DNA from 3 places in the Martinezella sp. CNPSo 3732 genome. Region 1 is predicted to be linked to each of the others. Evidence: predicted binding sites of a transcription regulator. Region 1 holds the regulator's gene; each other region holds the start of a gene.
The links. The regulator PhoB, encoded in region 1, activates phosphate uptake and scavenging genes when phosphate is short. The targets are predictions, from matches to a motif close to TGTCATNNANCTGTCAT.
Positions count from the first base shown of each region.

Region 2: AC13RM_RS18655 (DUF2794 domain-containing protein) is a predicted target of PhoB. The motif match lies at 2,707-2,723, and genes of this name have one in related genera.
Region 3: AC13RM_RS09795 (BtaA family protein) is a predicted target of PhoB. The motif match lies at 5,090-5,106, and genes of this name have one in related genera.

Region 1 is NZ_JBXSOO010000021.1:92,623-102,277, forward strand. It holds gene AC13RM_RS26365 (hypothetical protein) at 18-515, opposite strand; SAM riboswitch at 608-686, shown strand; gene AC13RM_RS26370 (O-succinylhomoserine sulfhydrylase) at 731-1,918, shown strand; gene AC13RM_RS26375 (DNA helicase) at 1,983-2,696, opposite strand; gene apaG (Co2+/Mg2+ efflux protein ApaG) at 3,309-3,701, shown strand; gene AC13RM_RS26385 (Hsp33 family molecular chaperone) at 3,708-4,697, opposite strand; gene argF (ornithine carbamoyltransferase) at 4,856-5,773, opposite strand; gene AC13RM_RS26395 (aspartate aminotransferase family protein) at 5,848-7,047, opposite strand; gene AC13RM_RS26400 (GcrA family cell cycle regulator) at 7,472-7,999, shown strand; gene phoB (phosphate regulon transcriptional regulator PhoB) at 8,192-8,875, opposite strand; gene phoU (phosphate signaling complex protein PhoU) at 8,907-9,620, opposite strand.
Region 2 is NZ_JBXSOO010000011.1:75,966-85,620, reverse strand. It holds gene AC13RM_RS18670 (ABC transporter permease) at 1-604, shown strand, start outside; gene AC13RM_RS18665 (Bax inhibitor-1/YccA family protein) at 798-1,538, shown strand; gene AC13RM_RS18660 (GNAT family N-acetyltransferase) at 1,657-2,214, shown strand; gene AC13RM_RS18655 (DUF2794 domain-containing protein) at 2,284-2,685, opposite strand; gene AC13RM_RS18650 (DUF1223 domain-containing protein) at 3,015-3,758, opposite strand; gene acnA (aconitate hydratase AcnA) at 4,014-6,704, opposite strand; gene ccmA (heme ABC exporter ATP-binding protein CcmA) at 6,968-7,615, shown strand; gene ccmB (heme exporter protein CcmB) at 7,947-8,606, shown strand; gene AC13RM_RS18630 (heme ABC transporter permease) at 8,787-9,545, shown strand; gene ccmD (heme exporter protein CcmD) at 9,547-9,655, shown strand, end outside.
Region 3 is NZ_JBXSOO010000003.1:231,660-241,314, reverse strand. It holds gene AC13RM_RS09815 (DMT family transporter) at 1-647, opposite strand, end outside; gene AC13RM_RS09810 (lytic murein transglycosylase) at 792-1,982, opposite strand; gene AC13RM_RS09805 (glycoside hydrolase family 25 protein) at 2,116-2,907, opposite strand; gene AC13RM_RS09800 (class I SAM-dependent methyltransferase) at 3,122-3,796, opposite strand; gene AC13RM_RS09795 (BtaA family protein) at 3,793-5,040, opposite strand; gene AC13RM_RS09790 (serine hydrolase domain-containing protein) at 5,233-6,621, shown strand; gene AC13RM_RS09785 (transglycosylase SLT domain-containing protein) at 6,651-7,805, opposite strand; partial or broken gene AC13RM_RS09780 (LysE family translocator) at 7,933-8,565, opposite strand; gene AC13RM_RS09775 (pyrophosphate--fructose-6-phosphate 1-phosphotransferase) at 8,706-9,655, opposite strand, start outside.

The DNA.
Region 1 (9,655 bases):
ATCCGCTTATATTCAAGTTATTTTTGTATCCATCGAGAAAATCGAGAGAAAAAGGCCGGCAAGCCGAATACCGAAAACAACGTTCCGACAATAGCCAACAACAAAGAAATCCCAATGGAATGCAGCGATTTTAGCGCTCTAAACACACCTGCGGTCACCGTCCCAAAATCATCGCTCGGTAACTTGAGAAGCGCTGGGAAATAAGTACAAGAAATGTCGGACAACCCAACGGCTGAAGGACAAATTAAACCTCTGCATTTATTTTCAACATATGGGCCAGGCCACGATCTGCAGTCCGCGTGATCTTTTTCCCATATTCTTCGCTCATCAATTCGCAACTGGACGAGTGAAACGCCTTTTGACGCAGCATATTGCTCATCAGAATACGACCATCGTCCCGCTTCGAACTCTTCGGGAAGTTTAGAGAGCAAATTCCACTGTTCTCCCCATGTCATCAAGGTGAAGAAAACCGGCACGATGGATACAATCGCTAGCTTCCAACGATTTATAGCCATTGGCCTTTATCTTCCCCACAAAATAATGGCAAACGCAGCAGTGACAAAACCAAACTCAGGGAATTGACGCAAGCCGTCAACGGCAGTATTGCAACTTATCCCGTGGTGATTTGGCCGGTCGGCTTGCAGCCACGTTAAACAAATGGCTAAAAAGACCGGGGTTGAACCGGTCTGCTTTTGCGACCGGTTTTTTTTGTTTTGAAAGTGGTGATGGCATGAGCAAGACTTGGCGCCCCGCAACCCAACTCGTACACAACGGAACGCTCCGTTCGCAATTCGGCGAGACCTCCGAAGCAATCTATCTGACCCAGGGCTTCGTCTATGACACCTCGGAAGCCGCGGAAGCCCGCTTCAAGGGCGAGACGGATGGTTTCATCTATGCCCGCTACGGCAGCCCCACCAACGACATGTTCGAAAAGCGCATGTGCGCGCTGGAAGGTGCTGAAGACGCCCGCGCCACCGCCTCCGGCATGGCTGCCGTCTCCGCCGCCATCCTCTGCCAGCTGAAGGCCGGCGATCATATCGTCGCTGCCCGCGCCCTCTTCGGCTCCTGCCGTTGGGTGGTCGAGACGCTCGCGCCGAAATATGGCATCGAATGCACGCTGGTCGACGGCCGCTTCACCGAGAACTGGGAAAAGGCCATCCGCCCAAACACCAAGGTCTTCTTCCTCGAAAGCCCGACCAACCCGACGCTGGAAGTGGTCGATATTGCCGCTGTCGCCAAACTCGCCAACCAGATCGGCGCAAAGGTCGTGGTAGACAACGTTTTCGCGACGCCGCTCTTCCAGAAGCCGCTGGAACTCGGCGCGCATATCGTCGTCTATTCCGCCACCAAGCATATCGACGGCCAGGGCCGTTCGCTCGGCGGCGTCATCCTTTCCGATAAGCAGTGGATCGACGAGAACCTGCAGGACTATTTCCGCCACACCGGCCCCGCCATGTCGCCCTTTACCGCCTGGACGCTGCTGAAGGGCATCGAGACGCTGCCGCTGCGCGTCGCGCAGCAGACGGCGAATGCCTCCAAGGTTGCCGATTTCCTCGCCGAGCAGACCAACAAGGTCGCCCGCGTGATCTATCCGGGCCGCAAGGACCATCCGCAGGCCGATATCATCGCCAAGCAGATGAGCGGCGGCTCGACGCTGGTCGCCTTCGAGCTCAAGGGCGGCAAGGAAGCGGCCTTCAAGTTGCAGAACGCACTGGAGATCGTGAAGATCTCCAACAACCTCGGCGACTCGAAGAGCCTGATCACCCATCCGGCCACCACGACGCACAAGAACCTCACCGACGAGGCCCGCGCCGAGCTCGGGATTTCGCCGGGCACCGTGCGCTTCTCCGCCGGCATCGAGGACGGCGCCGATCTGGTCGAAGATTTCGCCCGCGCGCTCGAGCAGGTTTCCGCCTGATATTGATCGAGCCGCCCGGATTTTCTCCGGGCGGCTCGATTGCCTTTAGACAATTTGCAGCTCGTCAGCTGGCAGCCTTGAACTCGACCAGGCCGTTGTTCAGGAAAACCATCTTGTCGAACAGCGTCAGATCCAGCGGATTCGGCAGGCGAATATCCGAGAGATCGGGCACTGGTTTCAGCGCCGGATCGTAGGAGCGGTCGATCTGCGAGACGAAGACGACGATCACGCCTCTGTCGCGCGCAAACGTCTTCAATATCTGAACCTGGATCATTAATTCCGGATTCTCCCGCTTCTGATCCAGCAGCTGCAGATAATCGACCACGGCCAGCGTGCCAGGCGATGCCTGAGCCAGCCTCTCGACGATGTAATCGGCGCTGATGGCATCCGAATTGTCGAACTCGAATAGACCGGCAAATTCCGCATGATCCGCGCCGATGACAGGAAAACGCTCCAAAACCACCTTTTCCGTGTCCTCCAGCGTGAAGAAGACACCGCGATTGCCAGATTTCATGGCTTCGACGGCGAGCCGCAAGCTCATCAGGGTCTTGCCGTGACCGCGCCGCGCGCCGATCAGCACCAGATCGCCCGGGCTTAAACGCGAATACAGCTCGCCGGCGGGCACGGCCGAGCTCGTTTTACTTGCAAGCAAGCTCCAGCCTTCAAAACCTTCGCCAGCCGCGACGCGATCCAGCGCGGCGTGCAAAGGGATATTCTGCTGGCGGGACAGGAGCCTCGCCTTACGCTTCAAATGATAAACAGGGGCGGAAAGCCTCATCTAAACCTCCTATTGCGAGCAATGACCGCAACCCCTCCTTATGCCAGGCGCTCAAACAGTCGGTTTGGATATCGACGGCCCCGCATGAAATATACTTTCCCAAATGGAGGGGGGAGGCACGGGCCATGCCAGAATCAGATCATAGCCGAAATCCTCCTGAGAGGGAATCAGGCGCAAGTTCCCTCAGAGGAACATAAAGGAGGAACAGGAGGTTATATGGCCGGGAGGTTTTAATAATTCCCGATCAGATGTGACGCCCGATCCCTGAAGTGCACCAGCAATGGCGGCAAGCGTATCCGCACCCCACAAGCTCTGCCTGCGACAATATGGTAGACAAGACTAAATGACGGGCGAAACGAGATACTTTGAGAAGAAAGGACTAACCTTCTTCATTGGCCGTAATAGCTGGATTTCAGAGCGATCCGCCTCCCCGAGCGAGATTTCATCACGCCGTTCCTTGACGGAATGGATTGGTTATAGGATACCGCTAGATATCCTGCGCTTTGCGGGAGCAGTGGAAAGCGGATAATATGCCGCAGACTTGAAAATGCTGAAACGACAATGGGCTTCGAGGAGCCTCCGGCGCTTCAGAGCAGTGGCAAGGTATCAGGCATGTATCGCGCCTTAACACGCGACATCGAAGTGGTTGTAGAGCCGTTTTATCTGGAGGAGCAATCCGATCCGGACGATGATCGCTATGTATGGGGGTATCGCATCGTCATTTCCAACCACTCGCAGCGCGCCGTGAAACTGGTGACGCGCTACTGGCACATCACCGATATGAACGGCATAGTGGATGAGGTGACGGGGCCAGGCGTCGTCGGCGAGCAGCCGCATCTGAAACCCGGCGATACCTATGAATATTCCTCTGGCTGCCCGCTGGACACGCCCTCAGGTATGATGTTCGGCCATTACCAGATGGAAACGGACGACGGGGAGCTCTTCCATGTCAAGATCCCCGCCTTCTCGCTGGATACGCCGAACCTGCTGCGCACGCTGAACTGAGCGGCATTACGCCGCTTCTATCTCCGACACTTCGAAGCGATAGGTGGTCGAGCAGAACTCGCAGGTCACGGCGATCTCGCCATTCTCCTGGCTGGCCTCGATCTCTTCGGCCGTGAAGCCCTTCAACACACCCTTCAGCTTGTCGCGCGAGCACGAACAGCGGTCATAGACCGCCTTCGGTTCGTAGACGCGTACGCCACGCTCGTGGAAGAGGCGATAGAGAAGCCGCTCGGTGCCGACTTGCGGATCCGTCAGCTCATCTGCATCGATGGTTTCCACCAGACTGCGCGCTTCCGCCCAGGCATCGTCTTCGGCATGATCGCGCACGCCGGTATCGCCGTCGCCGCCATGCAGGTCGGGCTGGCGCATGCGCTCGGGCGCCTCCGGCAGGAACTGCGCGATCAGGCCGCCGGCACGCCAGCGGTGACGCGGCTTGCCATTCTCGTCGCGATCGAAGAGCTCTGCAGCACCGAGGCGCACGCGCGTCGGTATCTGTTCCGACTGGCGGAAATAGGTGCCGGCGATCTCTTCGAGCGATGCGCCGTCAAGCGCGACGATGCCTTGATAGGGCTGCGTGAAACGGCCCTGATCGATGGTGAAGGCGAGGACGCCCTTGCCGAGCAGTTGTTCCGGCTCGGTCTTGCCTTCGGCGACTGCCTTTGCCAGCGCTTCTTCGTCGAAACGGGCATAGGCGCGAACATTTTCCGGCGTCGAGAAATCGGCAACCAGAAGGTCGACGGGACCGTCGCCCTTGGTCTGCACCGTGAACTTGCCTTCGAACTTCAGTGATGTGCCGAGCAGGACGGTCAGGACGATGGCCTCGGCCAGAAGGCGTGCAACCGGCATCGGATAGTCGTGCCGGGCGAGGATCGCGTCCAGCAGCGGACCAAGCTGTACGGCACGGCCGCGCACGTCGAGACCTTCCACCTGGAAGGGAACGACATGATCGTCACCGGCGAAATCGAACTGACCCAGCGTTGCGGCATTTTCGGCCATTGCTTTACTCCTGGAGCATGACGCTGAAAAGTGAGAGCGGTTTTCGGGCGCCGTCATGCTCTATTTCTTTGATTCTAGACCGGATTCAGGCCTTAGGTCGCTTCGACCTAAGGCCATCCGGCTCTAGGGCCCGCGCCTCAAGACGCGGTTTGATATCTTCAGATCGCGCCCAGGCACCAAGCAAGAATCGACTTCTGCGCATGAAGGCGGTTTTCCGCCTCATCGAAGACAACGGATTGCGGACCGTCGATCACCTCATCCGTCACCTCCTCCCCGCGATGGGCGGGCAGGCAATGCATGAACAAAGCGTCTTTGCCGGCCTGTGCCATCAAAGCCTTGTTGACCTGATAGGGCTGGAAGACGTTGTGACCGCGTGCCCGGTGCTCCTGATTCATGGAAACCCAGGTATCGGTTACCACGCAATCGGCGCCGGCGACCGCACGGTCTGCATCATGCGAGAGCATGATTTCGGCGCCCTCGTTGCGGGCCCAGTTCAGATAGTGATCCTTCGGCTCAGAACCAAGGGGTACCGCCATATTCATGCGATAGCCGAAGCGCGCGGCCCCTTCGATCAGCGAATGCAGCACGTTGTTGCCGTCGCCCGTCCAGGCGAGCGTCTTGCCCTTGATCGGGCCGCGATGCTCCTCGAACGTCATGATATCCGCCATGATCTGGCAGGGATGCGTATCGTCGGTCAGCGCATTGATGACCGGAACGGTCGCATGTTCGGCCAGCTCCAGCAGGCGCGAATGATCGGTCGTGCGGATCATGATCGCATCGACGTAGCGCGACAGCACCTTGGCCGTATCGCCGATCGTCTCGGCGCGGCCAAGCTGCATCTCCGTGCCCGAGAGGAACAGCGTCTCGCCGCCCAGCTGGCGCATGCCGACATCGAAGGAAACGCGGGTTCGGGTGGACGGCTTCTCGAAGATCATCGCCAGCATCTTGCCGGCCAGCGGCTTGTCGGCCGTGCCGGCCTTCTGCGCGTTCTTTCGCACGATCGCGTCGTCGATGATATTGCGCAGATCGGCAGCCGGAACGGCAGAGAGGTCGAGAAAGTGTTTCGGAGAAGCCATGTCCTTACCTGTACTCCAGAAAAAACAAAAACGCCCGCGAGGGGCAGGAACGCCCCCAAATGCGGGCGGTAAGCTTAAGCCGATTTTTTGACGCGGGCAGCGCGCGCACGCTCGGCGGCACGCTCCAGGCGGGCAAGACCTTCGCGTGCTTCTTCGGCGGTAACGACCAGCGGCGGCAGCAGGCGGATGACGTTATCGCCAGCCGGCACGCCAAGCAAATGCTCGGCGCGGATCGCCTGCAGCAGCTCCGCCTGCGGGATGGCCGCCTTGACACCAAGCATCAGGCCTTCGCCGCGAACGTCCTCGATGATATCCGGGAAGCGATCCTTGAGCGAGGCGAGCCCCTGGCGGAACACCAGCGCTACATCGCGCACATGCTGCAGGAAGCCTTCGGCAAGCACGATGTCGAGAACGGCGTTGCCGACTGCCATGGCAAGCGGATTGCCGCCATAAGTCGAACCGTGTGTGCCGGCTTTCATACCGGAAGCGGCTTCCGCCGTCGCAAGGCACGCACCTAGCGGGAAGCCACCGCCGATGCCCTTGGCGACCGCCATGATATCGGGCTTGATGCCGGCCCATTCGTAGGCAAAGAGCTTGCCCGTGCGGCCGACGCCACACTGTACTTCGTCGAGGATCAGCAGCAGGCCGTGCTCATCGCAGATCTCACGCAGCCCGCGCAGGAATTCGTTGGTCGCGGGACGAATGCCGCCCTCGCCCTGAACCGGCTCGATCAGGATCCCGGCCGTTGCGTCGGTAATGGCAGCACGCACGGCAGCGAGATCGCCGAACTCCACCTGATCGAAACCCGGTGCCTTCGGGCCGAAGCCTTCGATATACTTTTCCTGACCGCCAGCGGCGATCGTTGCGATGGTGCGGCCGTGGAAGGCGCCCTCGAAGGTGATGATGTGGAACTTCTCGGGATGCCCCTTGGCGAATTGATAGCGCCGCGCCGTCTTGATGGCGCATTCCAGCGCCTCGGCGCCCGAATTGGTGAAGAACACCTTGTCGGCGAAGGTCGCTTCCGTCAGCCGCTTCGACAGCTTCTCCTGACCGGGCACCTCATAGAGGTTGGACAGGTGCCAGACCTTGTCGGCCTGCGCCTTCAGCTCGGCGACGAGATGAGGATGAGCATGACCGAGCGAGTTGACCGCGACGCCGGCTGCGAAATCGAGGTAGCGTTCGCCATTTTCGGTGACCAGCCAGACGCCCTCGCCTCGCTCGAACCGTAGCGGAGCGCGCATGTAGGTGTCATAAAGCGGCGTGGTCTCGGCCATGGCCATATCTCCTGATCACAACTTTAAGGACCGATCGCTTCCATTTGATGAAACGGGTCCGAAAAAATCAAAAATGCCGCCTTGCGGCGGCCTGGGCACTATTGATGTTTTGCATCGCGATGTCAACAAAACTGGCGTTTTAGCAGGTGCGAGATAACGCTTGCGGGCAAAAGAGATAGGTTCGGCGGCGCCTATTGCAGAAATGCCACGCCTGGGCAGCAAGTTGGGGAAAACCTCGAAATCGATTCCTCAAGATTCTCGCGACTCTTGTCACGGAGTCAGCCTCACACTAGGTTAAAAAGCAATTGCTAGACTGCATGCGGCGGAACTAGTCACCACAATTTTAGAGCGTTTCGCGCCTCGTTCCCATGCGAGGCAATGGTGAGGGATTCTGCCATCGGAAACGCGACAGCGGAGACAGGGCATGAATTGGACAGACGAACGCGTCGAGAAGCTGAAAAAGCTATGGTCCGAAGGGTTGAGCGCCAGCCAGATCGCTGCGCAGCTCGGTGGCGTGAGCCGTAATGCCGTCATCGGCAAGGTGCACCGCCTGAACCTTCCCGGCCGAGCGAAGGCGGGCGGCACGGCAACCGCAGCGCGCACGCCGAAGCGCAGCGCAGCTGCACCCCGCGCCGCGACCTACGGATCGCGCGTTGCTACCCGCACGGTCGTCGCCCGCCAGCAGGGCGCAACCATGCTGAAGGAAGAGATCGAGATCGATTCCGTCAATGAAATCCAGTATCGTCCGGCATCGAACGTCGTCGTTCCGATCTCCCGCCGCCTCGGCCTGACGGAACTGACGGAGCGCACCTGCAAGTGGCCGGTCGGCGACCCGCTGAAGGACGACTTCCACTTCTGCGGCAATGACAGCCCAGATTCTTCGCCCTACTGCACCTATCATCAGCGCATGGCATACCAGCCGGTGCATGACCGCCGTCGTAACAACGGCTGAAAGCCACAGCAAGACAATGAGAAACGGGCCCTCGAGGCCCGTTTTTCTATTTCCGCCGCTATTTAAAGCACGTCACGATCTTTCAGATTCGCTTCCTGTGCTTTAGGTTTTCCGTCTGGCGCATGTCGTTCTCGCAAAACCGCTACGCACTTTTGGGCGACATGCTTTAGTGATACCCGAGCGGCAAGCCGCTCAGGCTTCCATGGAATAGCCCGCGCCGCGAACGGTGCGGATGACATCCTGCATATTGGAGAAATTGAGCGCCTTGCGCAGGCGGCCGACATGGACGTCGACGGTGCGTTCGTCGACGTAGATATCGTGACCCCATACGCCGTCGAGCAGCTGCGAGCGCGAGAAGACGCGGCCGGGCGAGGACATCAGGAATTCCAGCAGGCGGAATTCCGTCGGCCCCAGCCGTACTTCGCGGCTCTTGCGGTGGACGCGATGGGTTTCGCGGTCCAGCTCGATATCGCCGCAGCGCAGCACCGTGGAGAGAACCTCCGGGCGGGCACGCCGCAGCATCGCCTTGACGCGAGCCATCAGCTCCGGCGTCGAGAACGGCTTGACGACATAATCGTCCGCGCCGGTCGAAAGCCCACGCACGCGCTCGCTTTCCTCGCCGCGGGCCGTCAGCATGATGATCGGCAGTCGCTCCGTCTCCGGCCGCATACGCAGCCGGCGGCAGAGCTCGATGCCCGATACGCCGGGGAGCATCCAGTCGAGGATCAGGAGATCGGGGATGCGCTCCTGGAGACGCAGCTCGGCCTCATCGCCTCTGAGGATCGTGTCGACCTCGAAGCCTTCGGCCTCAAGATTGTAGCGCAGCAGAACGCTGAGCGCTTCCTCGTCTTCTACAACAGCAACTCTCGGAACCATGCGCCTATGGTCTCCTTTCTTCGCTTCCAGATTATTCCGTCACTGCGCCGACGGTATTGGCGGTATCGTCCTTCGGGCGTTCGCCTTCCGGCTGAGCACCTGTCGCCATGTAATAGATCGTCTCGGCGATATTGGTGGCGTGGTCGCCGATGCGCTCGATGTTCTTGGCGCAGAAGAGAAGATGCGTGCAGGTGGTGATGTTGCGCGGATCTTCCATCATGTAGGTCAGCATCTCGCGGAAGAGCGAGGTGTACATGGCGTCGATTTCCTCGTCACGTTCGCGGATCGACACGGCCTTGTCGGGCGAGCGGGTCGCGTAGACATCGAGAACTTCCTTGAGCTGGCTCAAAGCCAGTTCGGAGAGATGCTCGATGCCGCGGGCGAGACGGCGGGGGACACCGGTGCCCTGCACAGCGATGACGCGCTTTGCGGTGTTCTTGCCGAGATCGCCGACGCGCTCCAGATCGGAGGCGATGCGGATCGAGCCCATGATTTCACGAAGGTCCGCTGCCATCGGCTGACGGCGAGCAATGGTGACGATCGCCTTGTCGCCGACTTCGCGCTCGGCATGGTCAAGAACGACGTCATCGGAGATGACTTTCTGGGCCAAGGCAGCGTCGCTGTTGACCAGCGCGCGTACGCTGTCGCTAACCATCTGCTCGGCCAGGCCGCCCATTTCGGCAATGCGGCGCGTCAGGAACTTCAGGTCTTCGTCATAGGCTGAGAGAATGTGGGTGGAGACCATTTTTCTATCCTCAAGGTGAACTGTGTGAAATGAGC
Region 2 (9,655 bases), on a different contig from region 1:
GGTACAATGGCAGTCGCTGTCGATCAATTTCGTGATGATCTTCTCGCCCAATACCTTCAGGGGCGCCCCGCATGCCTGGCTCGCGACCCTGACCGACACGTCCGCCACCTCGGAACAGGAAGCGGCCATTCTAAGGAAAGTCACGAATACCTATTCGACCATAACAAGCGTACGGGTCAAGGATGCACTCGATGTCGTCAACACGCTTGTGGGACAGCTTGCCACCGCGATCCGCTCTGCCGCGTCGGTGGCGCTCATCGCATCCGTGCTCGTGCTGGCAGGTGCGCTCGCGGCGGGCAATCGCGCCCGCACGCATGATGCCGTCATCCTCAAGACGCTCGGCGCAACGCGGGCGACGCTGATCCGCGCCTTCAGCTACGAATACCTGATCCTGGGTGCTGCCACCGCCGTCTTCGCACTGATCGCCGGGGCGGCATCCGCTTGGTATATCGTCAGCCGAATCATGCATCTGCCCTCGGCCTTCCTGCCCGACGTCGCCCTATCGACGCTCGTCATCGCCCTGGTGCTGACGGTCGGTATTGGCCTCATCGGCACCTGGCGCATCCTCGGCCAGAAGGCCGCCCCTGTTCTGCGTGAGCTCTAACCACTCCGCCGACGGCGCAGAGCCGCCAAAACAGCCCGATGTTACATCGATTTAACATGGGGCCGATCGCTAGACCCTTGTCTATGAGGCCCGAAAGCCTCATATTCTGTGCAGGCATGCTGAGCTCCGCAGCGGCGCCTGGGCCTTGAAAGACCCGACACCGTACTCACATCGGAGCTTGAAAGAGGAAAACATGGCTGACTTTCGCAATTACCAAAACCGGGCGCAGAGCGGTGCGCAATCCGGTGCGATGATAGACGAGGGCCTTCGAGCCTACATGCTCAAGGTCTATAACCTGATGGCGCTGGGTCTGGCGATCACGGGTGTTGCCGCCTATCTCTCCTTCTCGCTCGCTTTCGCAAACGGACAGATCACGGCCTTCGGCCAGGCGATCTATCTGAGCCCGCTGAAGTGGGTGGTCATTCTCGCCCCGCTGGCAATGGTCTTCTTCCTGAGCTTCAGGATCAACCGCATGAGCGTGGCCGCCGCGACGACGACCTTCTGGGTCTACGCCGCGCTGGTGGGCCTGTCGCTGTCGTCGATCTTCATCATCTACACCGGCCAGAGCGTCGTACAGACCTTCTTCGTGACCGCCGCCTCCTTCGGCGCGCTGTCGCTCTACGGCTACACGACGAAGCGTGATCTGTCGGCGATGGGCTCGTTCCTGATGATGGGCCTCTTCGGCCTGATCATCGCGACGCTCGTCAACATCTTCCTGGCTTCGTCCGCCCTGCAGTTCGCCATCTCCGTGATCGGCGTCCTGATCTTCGCAGGCCTCACCGCCTACGATACGCAGCGGATCAAGGAAATGTACTACACCGCCGATGATGCGACGGTGGCTGGCCGCAAGGCGATCATGGGCGCCCTGTCGCTCTACCTGGACTTCATCAACCTGTTCATGTTCCTGCTGCAATTCATGGGCAACCGCCGTTAAGCGCAGCGTGAAATGAGATACGAAAAGGCGGCTTCGGCCGCCTTTTTTGTTTGCTTGCGCACACGCCCTGCGATTTGATAGCTGCCGTCACAAATCCGCAGATCAGGCAATAGAAGCAATGTCCGTCAGCCTCCGCAGTGCAACCTCAGACGACCTTCCCCATATCACCGCCATCTACAGAGATTCCGTCCTCAACGGCACGGCAAGCTACGAAATCACGCCGCCGGGCCAAGAGGAAATGACGGCCAGGTTCGAGGCGATCCATGACAAGGGTTATCCCTATCTCGTTGCGGAAGACGATGCCGGCGCGTTCCTCGGCTATGCCTACGCCTCATCCTTCCGCACGCGGCCAGCCTATCGTTGGATGGTGGAGGACTCGATCTATCTGGCGCCGGAAGCCCGCGGTCGCGGCGTCGGCCGGCAGCTGCTCGATGCGCTCGTCGAAAGCTGCGAGGCGCTCGGCTTCCGCCAGATGATCGCCGTCATCGGCGGCGCCCATCCCGCCTCTGTCGCCGTGCACCGCGCGGCAGGCTTTGCCGAAGCCGGCCTGTTGAAAGGCACCGGTTACAAGCATGGCCGGTGGCTCGATACGATGCTGATGCAGAAGGCGTTGGGTGAGGGTGCGGAGAGCGATCCGGATCCCTCGGTTTATCCAGGGACGTTGTTTGGGGGGTAGTTTCGACCTGCCTGTACGCGGCGCCTCTGGATACCCCCCCTCCGCAAACACGCAGTCAATGACGCCGAACTACTTCTCCACCAGCTTCAGCTGCTTATCGAAAACCTTCAGAACTTGACTCAGCTCATGGCCGCGCTTCAGGATCATACCGTTGGTATTGACGACGGAGAAGGCGCCCTGCTTGGCCGAAAGCTTCGGATCCTTTTCGATGCGGAAAAGCGGCATTTCGCCGGAGCGCTTGAAAACGGAGAAAACCGCCTTGTCCTTCAAATGGTCGATGGCATAATCACGCCATTCGCCCTCGCCGACCATGCGGCCATAGATCCAGAGAATCGCGTCCAGCTCCCGCCGATGAAAGGTCACCGGTAGCGGGTCCTTGCTCTGTTTGTATTCTCTGAGATCAACGACGACGGATGAATTGGTATCGACGGAACGGCTTTCACCGTGTCTCAAATCCGGCTGATCAGTCATCAATCCCCCAGGGGCTATCTCATGACAGGAGAATGACAGTTTGCCTCAGCCACATCAAATTGCAAGACGGCTGGCGGCTCACAATTTCTTTCCCAGCTGTGAAAGCACCTCGTCAGTGCCGCATTTCAGCCAAAACGACGCCCAATTTACAGGAAGTATAGAGGACTGTTTGGCGCCGCCGCGTCAAACGGCCCGGCCGGGACGCATCGATTAAACCCCAGCCCCGAATGCGTCCTCGCCGGGCACCTCCCCTATTGGGCATCAGCCAAAATAGGAAGCCTTTCGACCACGCCAAAATGGAAGACCTCCGGCAAAGCTGGAAAAACCGCTCAGCCGTCCGAACCGACCGTCAAAACAGTCGCCCCGAGAATGGCAGCCGGATCGCCCGAAGATGTCGACGACTGCAGCAGAATCGCGAGGCCTCGCCGGCCGGCCTTATCCAGCACGGTCGACGGCAGCACGAGGCTCATGGCCTTGCCGTCCCACATGCCGACTGTTTCGACATCGGATACCGCGTGCATATAGGCGATCTGCTGCCCGGTATTTTCCCCGCCCTTCGGCGCCACCATCTGTTCCTTGTCGAAATAGACGGCAACCACATTGGCCTTGCCCTGCCCGGCCCCAATCTTGATCTCGAGCTCGTCGCCCTTCATGGCGGCATTGACCGGAACCGTCAGCCCCTCGCCCAGGCGCTCAAATTCGTCAAGCTTGACGTTGATGCCACCGAGATCGGCGCCGTTCATATGGTCCCTGCCATTGACGATCGCCTGTGGCGTATAAACTCCGCTGCGCCCCATCGTACGGGCATAGGCATATTGGCGCGCCGTATTGTCCTTGGACGCCATGGTGTCGTTCCAGCCGAGATAGTTCCAATAATCGACGTGATAGGCGAGCGCCACGACATTGCCCTGACGGATCAGCTTGCGGAACGCCGCATCCGCTGGAGGACAGGAGGCGCAGCCCTGCGACGTGAAGAGTTCGACGACGCCCTTGATCTTCGCAGCCTCCTGCGCATGCAGCGAACTTGCGAGCGCGATGCCTGCCAGAAGTGGAACCGAAAACCGAAGGCGCATTCTATCTTACCTCTGCATCCAATCTCGAGCGCCGTCTGCCTACACGGGCCCTGCAAAACTCGCTTTTTGGGGCGACCAGACCACATCAAGCCCGAAAAATCTGAAACAAGAGATAATAGTTTAGCGCGATGACGCAAAGTCACGATGGGGTGAGGCCGAGGTGAACCGGAAGGCTCGCCATACACATCACCGTGAAAAACAAGAGGCCGCCGGAAGAGTTTTCCGGCGGCCTCCAATAACTGCGTTGAATGCCTATCAGGCAGCGAGATCGCGCAGAACCGTCTGCAGGATGCCGCCATTGTTGACGTAGACGACCTCATCCAGCGTATCGATACGGCAGATGATCGGAACGTCCTTCACCGAGCCGTCGCCATAGGTGATCTTGGCGATCTTGCGTTCGCGCGGCTTGATGTGCTCCAGGCCTTCGATCGTGACCAGTTCGTCGCCCTTCAGGCCGAGGCTTGCCCAGGTGGTGCCTTCCTCGAAGACGAAGGGGATGACGCCCATGCCGACGAGGTTCGAGCGGTGGATGCGCTCGAAGGACTGGGCGATCACGGCGCGTACGCCGAGCAGGTTCGTGCCCTTGGCCGCCCAGTCGCGCGACGAGCCGTTGCCGTATTCGACACCTGCGAAGATGACGAGCGGAACGCCCTCGGCCTTGTACTGCATGGCCGCATCGTAGATCGATGTCTCTTCCTTGGACGGATAATGGATGGTGTAGCCACCTTCCTTGCCGTTCGGGCCGAGCATGTGGTTGCGGATGCGGATGTTGGCAAAGGTGCCGCGCATCATGACTTCATGATTGCCGCGGCGCGTGCCGTACTGGTTGAAGTCGGCAACGCCGACGCCATGGCCGATGAGGTAGGAACCGGCCGGCGAGGCAGCCTTGATCGAACCGGCCGGCGAAATGTGGTCGGTGGTGATCTTGTCGCCGAAGAGGCCGAGAACGCGAGCGCCCTTGATGTCGGAAACGCCGGCGCCCTTCTTGCCCATGCCCACGAAGTAAGGCGGGTTCTGCACATAGGTCGAATTGTCGTCCCAGGCGTAGGTCTGGCCCGGAGGAACCTGCACGGCCTGCCAGTTGGCGTCGCCCTTGAAGACGTCGGCATACTTGCTCTCGTAGAGCTCGCGGGTGACGTACTTCTGGATGAACTCCTGAACCTCGTGCGAGGTCGGCCAGATGTCCTTCAGATAGACAGGCTTGCCATTCTGGTCTTCGCCGATCGGCTCCTTCGTCAGGTCGAGCTGCACCGAGCCTGCGAGCGCGTAGGCGACGACGAGCGGCGGCGAAGCGAGATAGTTTGCCTGGACGTCAGGCGAGATACGGCCTTCGAAGTTGCGGTTGCCGGAGAGAACGCCCGATACGATCAGGCCCTTGTCGTTGATCGTCTTGGAGATCGGCGCCGGCAGCGGGCCGGAATTGCCGATGCAGGTGGTGCAGCCGAAGCCGACCAGGTTGAAGCCGAGCCTGTCGAGATCGGCCTGCAGGCCGGACTTGGCGAGGTATTCGCCGACGACCTGAGATCCCGGTGCGAGCGAGGTCTTGACCCAAGGCTTGGTCTTCAGGCCCTTGGCAACGGCGTTGCGGGCGAGAAGGCCGGCAGCGATCAGCACCGATGGGTTGGAGGTGTTGGTGCAGGAGGTGATGGCAGCGATCGCGACGTCGCCATGGCCGATATCGAAATCCGTGCCTTCGACCGCATAGCGGTTGGAAAGCTGGCCGGGCTTCTTGTATTCGGTTTCCAGCGAGGTGGCGAAGCCGGAAGCGATGTTTTCCAGCGCGATACGGCCTTCCGGACGCTTCGGGCCGGCCATCGACGGCACGACGTCGTTAAGGTCGAGTTCCAGCGTGTCGGTGAAGACGAGGTCGGAACCGTCATTGTCGCGCCACATGCCCTGAGCCTTGGAATAGGCTTCGACGAGCGCGATACGGTCCTTCGTGCGACCGGACATGTTGAGGTAGTGCAGCGTTTCCTTGTCGACCGGGAAGAAGCCGCAAGTCGCGCCGTATTCCGGACCCATGTTGCCGATGGTGGCACGGTCGGCGAGCGGCATATTGTCGAGACCGGGGCCGAAGAATTCGACGAACTTGGAAACCACGCCCTTCTTGCGCAGCATCTGCACGACGGTCAGCACCAAGTCGGTCGCGGTAACGCCTTCCTTGAGCTTGCCGGTCAGCTTGAAGCCAATGACTTCAGGCAGCAGCATGGAGACCGGCTGGCCGAGCATGGCAGCTTCAGCTTCGATACCGCCGACACCCCAGCCGAGAACGCCAAGGCCGTTGATCATGGTCGTGTGCGAATCGGTGCCGACGCAGGTGTCGGGATAAGCGATCGTTTCGCCGTCCTCTTCCTTCGTCCAGACGGTCTGGCCGAGATATTCGAGGTTCACCTGGTGACAGATGCCGGTGCCGGGAGGAACGACGCGGAAGTTCTTGAATGCCTGCTGGCCCCACTTCAGGAAGCGGTAGCGCTCGCCGTTGCGCTGGTATTCCAGTTCGACGTTCTTGGCGAAAGCCTGCGGCGTACCGAATTCGTCGACAATGACGGAGTGGTCGATGACGAGGTCGACGGGAACGAGCGGGTTGATCTTTTCCGGATCGCCACCGAGCGAAACCATCGCGTCGCGCATGGCAGCAAGGTCGACAACGGCCGGAACGCCGGTGAAGTCCTGCATCAGCACGCGCGCCGGGCGATAGGCGATTTCGTTCTCGACGGTGCCCTTGTTGGTCAGCCATTCGGCGACGGCAAGGATATGTTCCTTCGTGACCGACTGCCCGTCTTCAAAACGCAGCAGGTTTTCCAGAAGCACCTTCATGGAATAAGGCAGCTTGGAAACGCCGGAAAGACCATTCGCCTCAGCCTTGGGCAGGCTGAAATAGACATAGTCTTTCCCGCCCACGGTCAGCGTGGAACGACAATTGAAACTGTCAAGAGATTTAGACACGAGATACCCCGTTTCTGATAGCCAACACAGTCGTGCGAACGCCTATGCACTTTATGCACATCAGGATGCGGGTACGGCCATTTCCGCTGTCCGCACGTAAGGCAAAATACCTTAAGTTCGGCGCAAGGATGAAATTCACGCCGACCGCTGGCGTGGTTGCAGGTCTTATAGATAATTTCGTAAAGACTTGCCAGAGTGACAAAGCGCAATTTTGGACAATTTTTTGCGCGTTGCAGCAACGAAAACGGGGAAAGCCTGAGCGAATGCATCTAAGCGCTGAAAATCTGGCGGCAAAGCGGGGCGAAGACCTGATTTTCTTGAATGTTTCCTTCAACTTGGCCGGTGGAGATGCCCTCGTTCTGACCGGCCGCAACGGGTCGGGAAAATCGACGCTTTTGCGTGTTGTGGCAGGCCTTCTGAGGCCGGAAAAGGGTCGTGTCACATTCACCGGAAAGGACGGCGAATCGGGCCGGCCGGCGGGCGAGGCCAGCCACTATCTCGGCCACCGCAATGCCATGAAATCGGAGCTGACAGTCGCAGAAAATCTGATCTTCTGGAAAACCTTCCTCGGCGATATGCCGGGCGGCTCCGGTCTGGATGTCGATGAAGCCGCTGACGCCGTCGGCCTTACCGGCATCGCGCACCTCCCCTTCGGCTATCTCTCCGCCGGCCAGCAGCGGCGAATCGCTTTCGCCAAACTTCTGGTCGCCTACCGCCCTATCTGGATTCTGGACGAACCGACAGCGGCGCTCGACAGCTCCGCCGACAGGCTCTTCGCCGATCTGATCACGGCTCATCAGAAGACGGGCGGCATCGTTCTTGCGGCAACGCACCAGCCATTGGGGTTGGAGAATGTGCAGGAGATGCGGATGACGGGGTTTGCCGGGGTAAGTGAGGGAGTGTGGGGATGATGTCGAGTTTGCCGAGCCTGCGATGCCACCCTCTGTCTCTGCTGAAGAGCTCATCGCTGCGCGATGAGTTACCCCCCTCTGTCACTATCGTGACATCTCCCCCAAAAGGGGGGAGATTGTCGACGGCAGCTGCTTGCCCAAAGCAACTTCGACAGGATCTGCGAGTGCAGAAAGACATTGTTTGGCGTCGAGTGAGCGGCAGGCTACCGATCTCCCCCCTTGTGGGGGAGATGCCCCAAAGGGGCAGAGGGGGGTGGCGAGAAGCTGCTGCTTCTCGCGCCCTGAGCCAGGCGAAAGGCAACCTCCTCATACGATTTGAAAGTCATCACGCATGACCGCCCTCCTCCTCCGCGACCTCAGACTTTCGGTGCGCGCCGGCGGCGGAGCACTGATCGGCATCCTTTTCTTCCTCACCGTCGTTGCCGTCATTCCCTTCGGCGTCGGGCCTGACCTGAAGCTCCTCTCGCGCATTGGCCCGGCCATCGTCTGGATCGGCGCGCTGCTGGCGAGCCTCCTCGGCCTCGACCGGCTGTTCCAGGCCGAGCGCGATGACGGCTCGCTCGATCTGCTCGTCATGCAGGAAACGCCGCTGGTGCTGACGGTTTTCATCAAATGCGCCGCGCATTGGGTCGCGACCGGCCTGCCTCTCGTCATTGCCTCGCCACTCCTTGGCCTCTTTATGAATATGAACGAGACGGCGATCGCCGCGACAGCGCTGACCCTACTCGTCGGTTCGCCGGCGATCACCTTCATCGGCGCGGTCGGTGCCGCCGTTGCCGTGGCGCTGCCGCGCGGCGGGTTGCTGGTCTCCATTCTGGTGCTGCCGCTCACCATTCCCGTTCTGATCTTCGGTGTCAGTGCGACTTATGCCGCCGTCGAGGGGCCGCAACCCTTCCTACCTCCGTTTCTGATCCTGATCGCGCTTACTTTATTCTTCGCCGTCATCGGCCCGACCGCCGCCGCCCTTGCCTTGCGGAACACGACTGATTGATCAGAGGCATTCCAGGAAAAGTGCAAAGCGGTTTTCCGTCCGAAATTGCGTAATAACAAAAGGGTAGAGCGTTTTTGCGTTTCGAAGAAAAGCGGAAGGGCTCTGACGGAGATGCTGTTTCGTCGATCAGAGACAATGCGATCGATTGCCGGAAAAGCCATATCGGGTTAAACAAGCCGCATGAGCGATATCACTGCGATCAGCCGATTTTCCGACCTTGCCAACCCCACGCGGTTCCTGGCCTTTTCGGCGCGTCTCATTCCCTGGCTGGCGACGATTACAGCCATACTTTTCGCGATCGGTCTCTACCTGTCCTTCTCCACTGAGGGGGACTACCAGCAAGGCGACACCGTCCGCATCATGTATATTCACGTTCCGGCCGCCTGGCTGTCGATGATGTGCTACACGATCATGAGCATGTCGGCGATCGGCACGCTGGTCTGGCGCCATCCGCTCGCCGATGTCGCCGGCAAGACGGCGGCCCCGCTTGGCGCCGCCTTTACGCTGATCGCGCTGGTCACCGGCTCGCTCTGGGGCAAGCCGATGTGGGGCACCTATTGGGTCTGGGATGCGCGCCTGACCTCGGTCTTCATCCTGTTCCTGATGTATCTCGGCCTGATCGCGCTGAACCGCGCCATGGACGATCCGTCCAAGGCCGCTCGCGTTGCATCCATCCTGACACTGGTCGGCTTCATCAATATTCCGATCATCAAGTTCTCTGTCGACTGGTGGAACACGCTGCATCAGTCGGAAAGCATCATGCGCATGGATGGCCCAGCCATCGATGCGGAATTCCTCTGGCCGCTCTTCACCATGGCGCTCGCCTTCACGCTGCTGTTCTTCACGCTGCACCTGATGGCGATCCGCAACGAGATCTGGCGCCGCCGCATCGCTGCACAGCGCCGTATGGCCGCGCGCATGGCAAGCCGGGAGGACTAGAATGACGCATCCCTTCTATGTCTTCGGCTCCTATGGCTTTGCCGCCTTCATGATCCTCGCCATCATCGCCTGGATCTGGAACGATGGACGCCTGCGCCGTCGCGAACTCG
Region 3 (9,655 bases), on a different contig from region 1:
GGCGGGGCGACAAGCGTCCAAGGTTGGTCGATCACCAGCGCGACCGGCAGCATGAGGAGTGAGGAGCCTGTCAACTGGCCCGCTGCCACAACCGGCGGCGCGATGCCCTTGAAGCGTTTGGCATAAATTGCCGCGAATCCGTAGGAGATTGCCGCCAAGATCGGCAATGAGAGCGCCCAGAAGGGTACCGAGCCGCTGCTGGTAATGCTCGGTCCGAGCAACACGATCGTTCCGAGGAGGCCGGTGAGGCAGCCGACTAGCTTGGCTGATGTCAAGCGTTCGTCGGTGGTGAGCTGATTGCCGATCAACACGGTCCACATCGGCGTCGTCGCGTTCAAGATGGATGCGAGCCCGGCACCCATCTGCGTCTGGCCGCAGAAGATCAGCGTGTGCGGTATCGCATTGTTGATTAAGCCCAGCAGCAGAAATTGCGGCCAATGACGGCGCAGGGACTGATAGATATTGAGACGACCAGCCAGATAGAGATGCAATGCCACGGCCGCCAGCGACAGACGCAGAAAGACGAGCGTAAAGGGCGGCACATGATGAACGGCGATACGGGCGAAGAAGAACGAGCCGCCCCAGATCAATCCGAGCAACAGCAGCAGGCCCCAGGTCGAGGCGCTCATTCGATGTTCGCCAGTCATGGCATCTCTCCTCTTTCGATGCATCTAAACCGGAAGAGTGCAGGCTCTCCACCCGTTTCTTGCTGTTTTGCCCATGGGCCCAAGGAGAGCAGATGCAAAAAAGGCGGCATGGAGCCGCCTTTCGATCGACATATAGGAGAGAAATCAGAGCGCGTTGAGCAGTGCCGTCGTTGCCCAGCCGTCGGCCGGCATACCCAGGCGGAACTGTTCCTTCTGGATGGCGACACGCGTGCCGGAGCCGAGGATGCCATCAATCTTGCCGACATCGTAGCCGCGGGCCACGAGCTTGGTCTGAAGCGCCTTCATGTCGACATCGTTCAGGCCTGGCTCGGGATTGCCCTTGTTATAGGGCGGAGCGCCGGCAAATCGGGTGGCGAAATAGGCGGCCGAGGTCGTGTAGATGAACGACTGGTTCCAGCCGAGATAGGTATTGTAGTTCGGATAGGTCAGAAAGGCAGGTCCTTTTCGACCCTGCGGCAGGATGAGAGCAGCGGGCAGGGAGCCGAAGCTCGTGTTGCCGTCGCGTGGCGTGACGCCGAGTTTGAACCAATCGCCCGCAGTCAGCGGGCCGCCGATGCCGGATTTTTCCCAGGGAAGATTGTCCGGAACCGTCACCTCCTGCAGCCAGGGCTGGCCGCGCTGGAAGCCGAGATGCTGGAGGAAACGTGCGGTCGTCAGAATGACGTCAGGTGCGCTGGTCTTCAGGTTGACATGGCCATCGCCGTCACCATCGGTGCCATAAGCGATGATGTCGGGCGGCAGCATCTGCGTCTGGCCGATTTCGCCGGCCCATGCGCCGGTCGTCGTTGCCGGGTCGACATCGCCGCGCTGGACGAGTTCGATCAGTGCGATCAGGCGCGGGCGGAAGAAGTCCGGCCGGCGGCAATCGTGCGAGAGGGTGACCAGCGCGTTGCGGGTGTTGAAATTGCCCTGGACGGCGCCGAAATCGGTTTCCATCGCCCAGAAGGCGGTGATGACACCCGGAGGTACGCCATAGTCCTGTTCGGCCTTGGCGAAGACATCGGCATATTGCTTCATTTTCTGGCGGCCGATGTCGAGACGGCCCTGGCTGACGGTGCGTTGGGAGAATTCGAGGAAGGTCTGTCGGAAGACGCCCTGACTGCGGTCCATGGCGAGAACCTTCTGGTCAATCTGGGCGCCGGCGAGTGTCTTGTCGGCAGAGGCTGCATCCGCACCATCGGCAATCGCTTCAGCCTTTACGCCGGCAAGGAATGCAGTGAGATCGCCACCGCAGGCTACTTTCGGAGTGGCGTCGCTGCTTGCGGGCGGCACTGCGGCCGGGGATGCGCTTTGAGCCAATGCCGTACCAGTCATGGCTGAGGCGAGGAGCAACGCAAGAGCGCCGCGTCGAATGGTGTGACGATCCATGAGCGATCCTTCCAAGTGATAGAATAGGGTCGCTTTCACAGAAGATTGTGACATAAGCAAGAGTGAAATGGGCTCAGTATTAAGAATTTCCCTGCTTCTCTACTGCAGCCACCCAGTTTTGCCAGTTCTGCTCGGAACCGCCGAAAACATTGATGTCCGTCGGGCCTTTGATCCCCGGAATGACACCCGTAGACGTATATTGCCAGAAGGCCCAGTTGCGACCGGCGTAAGTCTCTTTCGGGTGCTTGGCAACGGATCGGACCCAGAAATGATAATCCTGGAAATAGCCGACTAGATTTTCACGATGGAAGTCGACCGAAGTATAGATGATCGGGCGCTTGCCGTAATAGGCCTGCAGGCGATCCATAAAGCGTTTGATCTCGCTGCGTACCGTTTCGGGAGCCGGTCTGGTCTTGCAGGTCGGGGAGCCCGGGTTCCATTCGACGTCGACGACGGGCGGAAGCGCCATGGCATCCTTCGGCACGTTGCGGATGAACCAATCGGCCTGCTCGTCGGCCGTCGAGCAGAAATAGAAGAAATGATAGGGCGCATGCAGAAGCCCGGCAGCGCTCGCTTCATTCCAATACTCGGTGAAGCGCGGATCGATCCGGTCCTTGCCCTCCGTCGCCTTGATGAAGACGAAGGCGACACCTGAACCCTTGACGGCTTTCCAATCGATATCGCCCTGCCACTTGGAAATATCGATGCCATGGATGGGATGGCGCTGCGGATGATCGCGACCGAAGTCCTGGGGCTTTGTATCGGCGAATCTGGTCTTGGGAAGGGCCGCCGTCGATAAGGCATCATAGCCCGTTGTGCAACCAGTCAACGCAAGAGCGAGCGGCAGTAGGCATGCCAGAAGCCGGCGCATAGATATCCTGTTATGGCCCGAGTGATCTTGCTGCCCCAAGATTTGGCTTCCGTAATATGGTCCCCGAGAATCCGAAAGAGCGGCAGACCATACCGTTGCCAGATGGTCTTGCCACTTTATTCACCATATCAACGTAAAAAATGCGTTATCTTCAAGCAAATTCTTATGCTTGGCGCCTTCCGAAGCCGGATTTTGCGCTGGAATCCATCGGCACTCAGGCGCCGTGCCGTGCCGCCACGGCCCGCCAGGCATAGCCGCGGCCGATCCTTTCGGCTTTCACCGACATGCCTCGCGCTGCAGCTTTCTCTTCTAGCACCGTCAGAAGATCGGCGCGCGGCGTGACGTGGAATTTCTTCAGCCAGCCCTTCAGCATGGCACGGAACCAGCCTGGCAACCCTTCCTGCTGGCCGAAATCGACGATGTGTAGCTCACCGCCCGGTGCGACAGCATCGAGCGACGCGTCGATGGCATTTTTCCAGTCGGGGATCATCGACAGCGCGTAGGAGATCATCACACGGTCGAAGCTCTCGGTGCCGAAATCGTCGGGCGAGAAAGCCGTGGCATCGGCGACGCGAAAATCCGGCATCTGTTTCAGGCTGCGGAAATTATTGCGGGCGGAGATCAGCATTTCCTGCGAGATATCGAGGCCATAAAGGCGGGCAGAAGGGAAGCGCCGATAGGCGAGCAGCATATTGCGGCCCGTGCCGCAGCCCACTTCCAGAAGCGAGCCGCCGACCGGAACATTCAGTTGTTCGATGGTTCGATCGCGGCCGAACAGGTAATATTTGCGGGTCAGGTCATAGATATGACGCTGATAACGGTACATGCCGTCCATCAGCTTGGCGTGGTTGTTCGCGCCGCTTTCTATGCTTGTATCCGCCTGGCTCACGCTTTTTTCCCGTAGATGTGGAAGCCGCCATAGATGGCCGAGCGATCACGAACATTGAGCTCCTGCGAACGCTCTTCGAAATAGACCCACTGGTCGCGGATCGCTGGAGAGAGGCGGCCTTCGATGATGCTCTTTTCCGCGGCGGTGCGGAAGATGACGCGGGCGCCTTCGCGCGCCGTGCGGGTGATCTCGGCCCAGAGGCCATTGAGCTGCTCGTCGGTCATCCAGTCCTGCGCATCGAGCAAAATATAACGATCGCGCGAGGCCGCCGGCTTCGAAGCGAGAAGCTCGGTGAAATTGGCGTGATGGACGCTCACACGATCGGCATTGGCGCGGATCGCTGCGTAGTGCTCCGGCTTGAGATAGGTGGGCAGGGGGCCTTGGTGCTGGGCAGCGTAGCGGCGCGAGAATGCCTGCCAGGCAAAGTAATTGTCGCGCATGGGGAAATGACAGGCAAGCTTTTCCAAGCGGTGTTTCAGCACGGCGGAAATGGAATCGTCACCGGCCAGGCTTGCAAGCTCATCATATTGCTGAGGCGGGATGCCGAGACCGAAAAGCGAACTCTTGCGGCCGAGCAACCAGCGGACGGCCGGCTTGTCGAAGATCGGAGCGATCTCCTCCTCGAAGAACTGACGCTGCTCGCGCATGGTACGGGCTTCAGTCATCTTTTGGAGGCGAACGCCGTGCAGGCGTGCCAGTATATGGGCGGCGCCGATGAACCGACCGAGAAGGCCGGTCTTGTAGATGTTGCGGTTGAAGACCGTGATGCGGCGGCGGCCATAAAGATCGCGACCATCCCAGTAGTCAGCCGTTGCCGTGTCGAGGCGCGGCGCGATGAACTGGTCGTAGGCCTGGCTATTGGCCGCAATGTCGGGGGTCCCGAAGAAGCGCACCAGGTCGGCATGACCGGGAAGCAGGCGGAAGGCCGCGAGCTTCAGCTTGTTCAGTGCGATGTGGTGGCGATTGAGATCGACGACATCGATGGATGCCGGATTTTGCGAGAGGTAGGCGAGCATGTTGCAGCCGCCTGAACCGATGGTGACGATGCGATGATGCGCCTGCAGTTCCATCGCCTCCATATCGATATCCGGATCTTCCCAGATCTGCGGATAGACAAGGCCGGAAAACAACATGCCGAACAAGCGCTCGGAGAGACCCGCTTTGGACAATGCCTTGTGCTGCAGCAGAGCGTCCTTGAGTTTCCGGTTCTTTTGGAGACCGGCATCCGGGGCGAATTCCGTCATCTGAGTCTTGTCACCGATTTGTGAAGTTCAGGGCGTGTAACCCGGCAATGCTACAGTCTGATGACGCGGGCTGTTGGCAGATCCGGTGGAGAAGCATCCTTGCACATATTTAAGGAGCTCTAACCATCATAGGTCTTTCATCTTGCTGCGTTTCCTGATTGTCTCCGCCTACCTTTCTGGAGAATATGTGACATGCGTTTGATATCGAGAGTGATCGGGGCTCTTATTGTTCTGCTGCTGATCATTGTCGCCGGCGGGGCCGTCTGGCTCTCTCTTTATCCGCCGGAATTGCTGAAGGTCGGTGATGGCTACGCGGCAAAGATCGTCTGCTCCAACACGTTCGTGGCCAAGCGGGATCCGGATAAGGTGATGGAGGAGGATGTACAGGCTCCAGGCAATCCGGCATTGAAGCTCATTCGCGTCTATGTTGACCGGGATGAGGGCGTGGTTACGGCCCGGTTCTTGGGATTGTTCGCGCCGAACCGTGCGCTCTATCGCGGCGCGCTCGGTTGTGCGCTGGTGCCGGACGGTGATCTGCAAACGGCCCGTAGTGCCGTCTTCCTTAACAAGGTGAAGGCGCCAAAGAACGATGCGGTGTGGCCGGATGGGGATATGGTAACCCTCGGTCAGGGCGATGTCGGTGCGAAGCTCGCCGATATCGTATCGAATTCGGATCTCGCCGGGCCTGCCATGCGCGCGATCGTTGTCGTCAAAGACGGGCGCATCGTCGCTGAAACTTATGGCGATGGTTTCAGCAAGGCAACGCCGCTGATCGGCTGGTCGATGACCAAGACGGTCAATGCCGCCATCATCGGCCGACTCATGCTGGCCGGGCGCATGTCCTTTGACGATCAAAATCTTCTGCCGCAATGGAGCGCTGACTCGCGCAAGGACATCAAGCTCAGCGATCTTCTTGCCATGGAAAGCGGGCTTGCGTTCAACGAATCCTATGGCACCGTATCGGATGTAACGCGCATGCTTTATCTCGACGCGGACGTGACCAGCATAGCAGCCAACGCGCATCAGTTGGCAGCGCCGGGTGAGCGTTTCAGCTATTCCAGCGGTACAGCAGCGCTGCTTTCGCGCCTTTGGATGAACCGGCTGCCCAATCTGAGCGCTGCCATTTCCTATCCGCGCGAGGCACTTTTCGGACCGCTCGGCATGTACAGCGCAGTTTTCGAGGCCGACGAGCGCGGCACCTTTGTCGGCAGCTCCTATCTCTATGCCAACGCCCGCGACTGGGCGCGCTTTGGTCTCTTTCTGCTGCAGGACGGCGTCTGGAATGGGCACCGCCTGCTGCCGGAAGGTTTTGTCGGCGCTATGCGCACGCCCACGAACGCCTCCGAGGGTGTCTACTCGCAGGTTCAGACCTGGCTTGCGGGTCCTGGCGGCTCGAATGCCCAATTCGGTTTGCCCGCGGATACTTTTTGGATGACTGGTCACGACGGCCAAACGGTTGCGATCGTCCCGTCCGCCAATCTCGTCGTCGTGCGGATGGGGCTGACGCCAACCTGGGCGGATTATCGGCCGCAAATCCTGCTGAAGCGGATCATGGATGTGTTAAAGCCGGCCACGAACTAGGCCGGCTTTTCAGAACGATCACGATAAAATCAGTAATTGCCGTTGGCGACGTCCGTCAGGCCCTTGCGTTTGGCGTCGTAGTAATAGCCGCGGGCATAAAGCTGGACGGCATTGGCTTCCTTGTTCTGAGCCTTGCTGTCGGCCGTCATCCATGCGCCGCGTAGATATTTGGCCGCATATTTGATGTTGGTTTCTGCGTCGAGAAGGCCGGACGCCGGGCCTTCGTAGCCCATGGACTTCGCCGTATTGTACTTGATCTGCATGAGGCCGAAATATCCGGCGCGATTATAGGCTTTCGGATTGTAGCGGCTTTCGCGGTGAACGACGCGATGGATCAGGGATTCCGGAATTTCGTAAAGCTTGGCGTATTTCTGGATGAGCTTGGAAACGTAGCTCTTTTCCTCAGCCGGAACATCGGAATCGTAATTCGCGGTGTTGGTGGTGGTCATGACAGCCGGCACGACCGTCGGACCGCTGCTGTCGAAATTGAAGTCGTAATGCATACGGTTGTCCGCATAGCGCGGAACGCCGATCTGCGCGGGCGTGGCAAAGGCGACTTCAGCCTGCGGCGTCGATCCAGGACGTGGCGTCGGCACGGCGACCTGAATGGCTGCGACATCCGAGGTCATCGGAATGGTCGTCTGGCTCTGAGCCGCGAGGGAGGAGACCGGTGTGAGCGCGGCATCGCCGGGACGCGCCGGATTGGGCATCGGGATCGCGACCACGGAAGGCACCAGCGGCACGTCGGGTGCTGCATAGGCCGCTGCGGCTGACGTGCTGCCCACGGGAGCGCCCGTTGCGGCAGCGATTGCGGCGGTTCCCTGATTGGCAGCGCTCGCAACAGGCGTGCCGAAACGTCCCGCGTCCATCTGTTGCTGGCTTGTGGCGGCAACGTTTGTCGTACCCGGAACAACGCGACTGGACTTTGCCATTGCTGTTTGTTGCGGCTGCCGCGGACCGATGAAATTCGGCGATACCGCGGCCACTGCGATGCCGCCTGCAGGCGCGGTTGCGCCGGTGGCGGTCAGGGTCGTATTCGGATGCGGCACGTTGGCATGTGCCGACGGGAGTTCTGCCTGAGACGTCTGCTGCTGCTGAGTGCTTGCGCACCCGGCGAGAGCGCCGCACATCATTGCCGACAAGGCAACGCTGCGCTTCAGGCTGGGAAATCCGATCGTTACCATTCTGTCACTTTCGAAAAAACCAAACCTAATTTCGATGCAATTCGGCCACAGGACCGCCAAATTCGGTCACAGGATCGATAAAATTATGAATCCCCATTAACCTATCCGTGATCACCCCGCAACCCTGCGCCGCCTCAGGCGGCCATCCGGCGGTCACTGCACCGGCTGCAATCAACAGGGTTCCGCCGGTTCTGTTAACGACGCGTTGCACGCTTGCCTTGCGGATGAAGCCACGTGCCATATCGGCGACGAACACATAAATAAGCGAATTCAAGGCCGCCAAGGTGAGGAAAGTTGCCTCTAGAATAAGCGTTTGCTGAAGAAATGGCTTCGACATGTCGAGAAATTGCGGAACGAATGCAATGAAAAAGACGATGCTTTTCGGGTTGAGAGCCGTTACAACATATGCGTGTAAGAGAATTTTTAACGGTTTTTCCTCTGGGAGATTGTCATTGTCGCCTAGAGGACCCGTCACAATCGGGGCTCTCCAGAGCTTGATTCCGAGGAAAACGAGGTAGGCTGCGCCGATCAGTTTAAGAATCGTGAATAGTGTCGCTGATGTGGCGAGAAGAGCGCCGAGACCGGCTAGCGATGCGGTCATTGCCGTGAAATCCCCAAGCGTGACACCAGTCACCGTTGCCAGCGCCGTCTTGCGGCCGTGGCCGAGCGCATAGGATATCACCAGGAGAATGGTCGGACCCGGTATGGCCAACATGATACAGGACGCGGCGGCGAAAGCGAGCCAGGTTTCGATGGACATAGAATCCTCCTCTATTCCTCTTCCGCCGTCAGCAAAGACATTGGATTTGCGATCCGTCAATCCGCCTGATTGTCAATCAGGCGGATTGACCACCGATTAGGCCGATTGATCGCCAATCGGTCCGGTTGATCACCATTCGGTCAGGCTTGTGAGTATTTCTGCCCGATATGATCCATGACTTCGGCAAACCAGGGAGTGGAGATATCGAAGGCTTTGCCGCCCTTGATGCGCGGGAATTCGATGACGCGTAGCTTGCCGCCTTGACCTTCATCATGTCCCGTAACGCCGGACACCTTATTCAGCGCACTTTCCACCGCGAGGTCGACCATGCCTTGAATCAGGCGGAGGTCCTCGCCGTTTGCGGGGGCGGAGCGCGCGAAATAGCCCGACTTCTGCACCATGGAGCGTTCGGCGCCGATGATCGCGGCGAATTGTTTCTGAAACCAGCCGCCGACGTTGATTGTGTCGATCTTTACGTGGCCGAAGGCGTCGCGCTTGACGGTTTCGCCGGAGGCTTCCCGTTCGGCGACGATGGCGTCGAGGCCGGCGCCTTCCGATACGAAGAGCGTCACCTGTCCGGTCTTCTCCATGATATTGCGCAGGCGCTCGCCTTCCACCTCGATATCGAATGCCATTTCCGGCAGATAGAGGCCGTCGATACCCTTCATCTCGGCATTCATCATGAAGCCTTCGACATATTCGTTCGCGCTGCTCTTCTGGATATAGGCGCGCGCGGTTGCTGCGGTCAGCCAGCCACAGTGGCGGCCCATCACTTCATGAATGACGAGCGTTTTCGGTGCGGCGGTCTGTTCGTTGCTGACATTGTCGAAGAAGTGAGCGCCGACCTCGGCCGCCGTCCAGGCGCCGAGGGACTGACGGATCGGCACGACATCGTTATCAACGGTTTTCGGCAGGCCGACGACAGTCAGATCATAGCCATTGGCGCCAAGATAGGCAGCAAGATCGGCCGCCGTCGTGTTGGTATCGTCGCCCCCGATCGTGTGAAGGATGGTGACGCCGTCGGAGGCCAGTCGCTCGGCTGCGACGCGCAGCGGGTTTTCGCCTTCCTTGACTAGGCCACGCTTCACGC